2 regions of the Desulfovibrio inopinatus DSM 10711 genome follow, and region 1 is predicted to be linked to the other one. Evidence: predicted binding sites of a transcription regulator. Region 1 holds the regulator's gene; the other holds the start of a gene.
What was found. The regulator sigma-54, encoded in region 1, starts transcription at its own class of promoters, with help from an activator protein. The targets are predictions, from matches to a motif close to CTGGCACGGNNNNTGCTT.
Positions count from the first base shown of each region.

Region 1 (3,276 bases):
TGATCAATCAGTGCAGACAAACATGGAGATCAAAGAATCAAACGCCGCCCGTCAAGACATCCCACAAGGCGTCTTTGTCCTTCGCATTCACAAATGAGGATCGAAAAGATTCACTGGACAAGAGACGAGAAATATGGGCCAAAATTCTCAAGTGCAATCCAGCCACCGGCTCCGGTGCGAGAACCAGAAAAAAGATGAAACACGGTTTCTGATCCAAAGCATCGAAATCAAGACCTGCTAAACTCCGCCCGACGACAATGACCACCTGATCGATAGAATCAAGTTTGCCGTGAGGAATGGCGACACCGTCACCAATCCCTGTGGTGCCAAGGCTTTCGCGTTCAAGCAAAACACGGCGTGCCCGTTCCAAATCGAGATCGGGCCATCGAGTCTTGAGCGGCCCAACCAATTCCGCCAGCACTTCGCTCTTCGTCTGCGCCTTGATATCTTGAAGAAGCAGATCTTTGTCCAAAAAGTCTACCAGTTGCATCTACGCTTCCACTCCAGGGTCGATCAGGCCGAAATCTCCGCTTTTACGGCGATAAACGACATTGATACGCTCAGTTTCTGAATTGAAGAATACGAGAAATTCATACTTGAGCGTATCGAGTTGCATTGCAGCTTCATCCACGCTCATAGGCTTCGGACTATAATTATCGATCGCAACGATTTGGCGTTCGCTTTTCCCAACTTGATCGTCATCATAGCTAAAAAAATGAGTCCGGACCGACGCCAATCGCTCACCCCGACGTCTCTCCTTCAATTTCTCATTAATTTTACGAAGCTGGGCTTCCAACTTATCATGTACCAAATCCAAGGTAGCATACATGTCCTCGGACTCATGGTAGGCTGAAATATGTGTACGATCCGTCGTAAAGACAACATCGGCCATCTGACGGGTCTTTTCGACACCAAGATTAACCTGCAGGTCGGCATTGTCCGTATTAACCACATACTTATCAAGCTTTTCAAACCGCTTCGCAGCGTAATCGCGCAATTGTTCAGACGGCTCGAAATTCTTGAAGGTAAAACTGATGTTCATACATCCTCCACAAATGTCCTGCGAATTCAACTCAAGGTCAAAAAATTTGGCGACGTTTAGATGACGATGGAATATTCATGGCTGTACGATATTTTGCCACCGTCCGGCGCGCAATATTGATATTGAGCGTTTCCTTCAAAATGTCCGCAATGGCATCGTCGCTCATGGGCTTCTTGGGGTCTTCATTGGCAATAAGCTGTTTGATGGATGCTTTGACAGACTCCGAGCCAACCGAACCACCATCATCAAGGCCTAGCGCACTATTGAAGAAAAATTTCAACTCGAAAATGCCGTGTGGCGTCGCGACGTACTTGCTTGTCGTGATTCGGCTAACCGTCGATTCATGCATGCTGATGTCATCGGCAACGTCTTTCAGAATCAGAGGCCGAATTTTTCCGACGCCCTCTTCGAAAAACTCCCGTTGAAATTTCACGATGCTTTCCAACACCTTATATAACGTACGCTGTCGCTGGTAGAGACTTTTCATGAGCCACATGGCAGAACGCATTTTGTCCTGGAGGTAATCTTTATCTCCTCCGGATCGCGCATTTTCGTCATACATGGAGCTGAGTTGAAGTTTCGGCAAGCCCTCTTCGTTCAACAAAATAACAAATTCATCATCGTATTTATAGACGAAAGCGTCAGGGCTCACATAGATAGGATCGCCCGACCCAAAACTTGCGCCTGGATACGGGTCGAGTGATTGAATGATATCGAGATATTCTTTGACATCATCCATCGTTATCTTGAACTTCTTTGTGAGCGGCTTATACCGTCGCTTTTCCAGGTCTTCGAGGTGTTCGCTGACGAGTTCCAGCAGAACAGGGTCGTCATACTCCAACACTTCGAGCTGAACGAGCAGGCATTCTTTCGGACTCCGTGCAGCAACACCGATAGGATCCATACGCTGAATTCGGTGCAAAACCCGCTCTACCTCGTCTTCCGCTGCATGGGCCATATCGGCAATATCCTTGATGGTCGCCTGCAGATAGCCGGCCGAATCAAGGTTGCCCATAACGACGTCTGCGATAGCAAGCTCATGGTCGGTTAGGTTGGATAACCGTAACTGCCAGCTTAAATGCCCCTCCAGTGACGTCTTGGCCGACAATCGGGCTTCAAACGACATGCCTTCTTCGGGAGTCTCGAATTCCCGCATCGTCGCCTGTTTGCCTGTGCTGGAGAAATCGCCGAGATAATCGTCCCACTCCGCGTTCTTCAGAAGCTCTTTTTCCATCGCGCCATCTGTGGTATTGGCGTCAATGGTACGCTCGTCGCGTGCGGCTCTTTCAATCTTTTCCTCTTCGGCCGCTTCTTCCAGGAGAGGATTCTCCAACATCTCAGTCTGCACAGTCTCAAGGAGTTCCACACGTGAAAGCTGCAATAATTTGATCGCCTGCTGTAATTGCGGCGTCATAACAAGTTGCTGGGACAGCTTGAGTTGTTGTCTGAGTTCGAGTGCCATAATCCGTCTTGGTTTTCATATTCTCGCGCAGGACAGCATGCGACAACACGCGCACACCATCCTCTACGCTGGGAGAGTCTTCATAGCAAAAAAGATGCCTTGAAGCTAGTACTCCCCTTCATCAATCCTGTCGAGCCTTGAGTGATGATTATGCCGACCAGTGTCGCCACATCGGTTCCCATCGATTCTGTGCATCAAGAATGAAACGAATAGCATCTCGTACGGCGCCATCTCCTCCTCGTCGTGTCGTGATCCACGCAGCCATCTCAAGGATTTCAGGTTGTGCATTCGGAACGCTCATCGGCAGGCCGACGCGCTTGAGGATGCTCGCATCAATCCAGTCATCACCGAGAAATGCCACCTGGGAAAAGTCCAATCCTCGCTGTTCCAAAATGCCTTCAAGAATTGGTAATTTGTGAAGGTGCCCGCCGTGATATTCCGTGATGCCAAGTTCTTCCATGCGTTTGACGACCGGAGTACTCCGCAATCCACTGATAACAGCCATATCCAAGCCGGCGGCCTGAGCAATTTTAATGCCCAGACCGTCCTGCACGTTAAAGCGGCGGCCAACGGTTCCACCCTGCGAATCATAGTATACGCCACCGTCGGTCAAGACACCATCGACATCCATGACAAACAGTTTCACGCGCTTGGCTGCCAACTTTGGGTCAATCACTTTGGGTCCATCGCTCATGCCGTTGCTCCCAAGCGCACCCCAAGCTCACCACATGCATTGGCCTTACCCATGATACACCTTGGCGGCTTTGACGAA
Region 1 covers NZ_AUBP01000026.1:17,593-20,868, forward strand. Annotated here, with positions in the region: gene G451_RS0115455 (PTS sugar transporter subunit IIA) at 38-490, opposite strand; gene hpf (ribosome hibernation-promoting factor, HPF/YfiA family) at 491-1,042, opposite strand; gene rpoN (RNA polymerase factor sigma-54) at 1,080-2,504, opposite strand; gene G451_RS0115470 (KdsC family phosphatase) at 2,653-3,198, opposite strand; gene G451_RS0115475 (CTP synthase) at 3,244-3,276, opposite strand, start outside.

Region 2 (3,276 bases), on a different contig from region 1:
CCAGCCGTGATGGCGTCCAGACCTTCTTGAACTTTTTCATCGGGCAGGCCGACTTCCAAGCGAATTTTCTTAAGCAGGTTCACTTCCATGACAACGCCACGGTAGGTTTCGGTGAAGCCTTTCTGTCGGCCAGCACCAAGGCAGTTCGTGACGGACATGCCATAGATTTTTTTCGAGAACAGGGACTTCTTGACCGCGTTGAGCTGTTCGGGTCGAATGTATGCTATAATGAGTTTCATGGCGTGTTCTCCTTTTACTCGGTGGTGAAGATCTGGAAGCCGTTGTATGCTTCCATGCCGTGTTCACCGATGTCCAGTCCACGAATTTCTTCTTCCTCGGAGACACGCACGCCGACAGTGACCTTGAGGACGGTGAAGAGGATGTAGCCTGTGCCCAAAGCCCAGATGAAGACACTTGCGACACCAATGATCTGGGTGATGAGCAGGCTGACGCCGCCGCCGTAAAACAGGCCAGCTTCGCCACCGAAATCCGGGCTGGCAAGGAGGCCGACAAGGAGTGTGCCGCAAGCGCCACAAACACCGTGGACAGAGATGGCACCGACCGGGTCGTCAATTTTGAGGACTTTATCGATGAATTCAACGGACAGGACAACAAGGATACCGCAGATGAAGCCGATAATCAGCGCGCCAGTGGGGCTGACGTTGGCACAACCGGCAGTAATGCCAACCAAGCCGGCGAGAACTCCGTTGAGGCTCATGGACGGGTCAGGCTTGCCGTAGCGCATCCATGTGACCATCATGGCAGCCAAGCCACCCATGCAGGCAGCCAAGTTGGTGGTCGTCGCGATGACGCCGATGGAGCCGGAAGCTTCCGTGGTCGAACCGGGGTTGAACCCGAACCAACCGAACCAGAGAATGAAGACACCCAAGGCGACCAAAGGAATGTTATGGCCGGGAATAGCGCGGGCAACACCGTCACTGGTGTATTTGCCAATACGAGGACCGACAACCATAGCACCGGCAAGAGCAATCCAGCCACCGACGGAGTGAACGACCGTAGAGCCGGCAAAGTCAATCATCGGAGTGGACAGGGACGAAAGCCAACCACCGCCCCAAATCCAGTGGCCCGAAATGGGGTAAATGAAACCGGTGACGACCACGCTGACAACCAAGTACGCAACAAATTTTGTACGTTCGGCAATGGCACCGGACACGATGGTGACGGCGGTAGCGGCGAACACGGTCTGGAAGAACCAGAATGTGTAGGTCCAGATGGCATCGTCGCTGCCGGTTCCGCCGGCCGAGAGGCCGAAGTTGGACCAGCCGATGAAGCTGCTGATGTCATCACCGAACATGAATGCGAAGCCGCACAAGAAGAAAATCACGCTGCCGGCCGAAAAGTCGAACATGTTTTTCATCAAAATGTTACAGGCGTTTTTGGCTCGGGTAAGCCCTGTTTCGACCATCGCGAAACCAGCCTGCATGAACATGACCAAAATGGCTGCAATAAGCGTCCATACAACGTTGCCGTTGAACTGAGTTAAATACTCGGGAGCTGCTGCATCCTGGGCCATTGCGTTTTCGGGCATAATCGAAGCCAAAAGGAGCGCCGCGCCTCCAAGAGCGAGACCTTTGGCCAAGGTGCCGTTTACCGTCCTTCCATCCATAAATCCTTCCTCCTTAACGTAGTGTTGCTTTTCCTGGCAGGGACTGCAGGGACCAATTTGTTCCGTCGGGGAAACGGAAGACGGAATTGTCTAAGCAAGACCCAGGCCAAATGCTAACATTTTGAAATTTAAAGAAAAGCTTGTCGCACCCTCGGTGGGCATTACATTTTTGTTTGCCCCACCGGGAGCATGTGTTACATAATTGTAGCTCAATGGCAACAAAAAATTATCTTGGAGTAATAGAATTCGTAAAGTCTACGATTTCGGTATGTTGATCTCTGAGGCGGAAAGACCATTTTGTACATTGTGATTAGCAAAATCGAAAATCAAGCCCGAAGCGAGCGGTGTTGTTTCGGAATTATGACAATTCGAGACAGGAATGCGCTGTGAGTGGCCCACTATGAGAAGGTAATGTGAGACTGTGGTGTTTTTGTCAATAATACGGTAAAAAAAAATATACAAACCGTTGATTGTCGTGTGTGTAAAGGAGCTTGCATGCCTCACACCGTTCCTGAGTTTGAAAATCGGAGTATCCCGGTATTTATCTCCAGGCAGCCTGTATTTGATCGTAAAAAAATCCTACAGGCGTATAAGGTTATGCTGCATCATGCCGCGGGTGAAGATGCTGGCGTGGCTTTGGCTACGGAGGGGATGGCAAACGCATTGCAAGGAATTGGTGAAAACGCACGAATTTTTATCGCGTCTCCTCCATCTGTTTCATCTCCGGATGAACTTTTTCATATCCACAAAGACCGGCTTGCGCTTATTATGGATTGTTCCGGAGACAATTTGGAACTGTGCATCGCCGGCTATCAAGAATTGAAACAACAAGGATTTTGCTTGATCCTTGATAACTACGACGGACGGTCTGAACATGTTGCATTGCTTCATCTGGCCGATATCGTATCGTTATCTATTGGTCGTTTGTCGGCGGCGGACGTGCTTGGCTTGTCCAGGCAGGTGAAGAAGGTTGGCGCCGATGTTATGGCTTCAGATATTCAGGATTGGGAGAGCTTTGAAGGGGCAAAGGCGCTTCGGTTCGAGTATTTTCATGGTCCTTTTTTCGGGAAACTTCATATGGTGCCGGGCCGTTCCATGACAACGGCATCATTGTCTCGTGTGCGTTTGTTCAAAGCACTCAATGCACCAGACTCCACAGTAGATCAGCTTGCCGATGTCGTGGCCATGGATCCAGCGCTTGTCTATAAGCTACTTAAATTTATCAATGCGGCCTCCATGGGATTTAAAAGTCGTATCACGTCTATTCCACACGCAATCAATTTACTTGGCATTGTGCCGTTTCGGCGGTGGGCTCTCGCTGTAATCATGTCGGATTTCGATAACACGACGAGGGGACGTGAACTGGTCTATCTTGCGCTTCAGCGTTCACGGTTTTTAGAGTTAATCGGGACAACAGCGCAGAGGGGAGGCTATGCTCCTGATACGTTGCTGCTGTTTGGACTCTTTTCTAAACTTGATGCGTTGGCGGGAAGGCCCATGGATGAACTCATTGACGATATGGCCTTGAATCCTATTATAAAAGATGCACTCAAAGGGCGTAAGAATAGTGCACATGATTGGCTCGATCTACTTGAAGCCGTGGAGACCGGGGATTGGCAGATCGTTTCCAATATTGTCAATAAATATGC
Region 2 covers NZ_AUBP01000002.1:454,751-458,026, forward strand. Annotated here, with positions in the region: gene G451_RS0104310 (P-II family nitrogen regulator) at 1-239, opposite strand, end outside; gene G451_RS0104315 (ammonium transporter) at 254-1,627, opposite strand; gene G451_RS0104320 (EAL and HDOD domain-containing protein) at 2,123-3,276, shown strand, end outside.
Region 2: the regulator sigma-54 is predicted to act here: its motif matches at 1,720-1,737, upstream of G451_RS0104315 (ammonium transporter).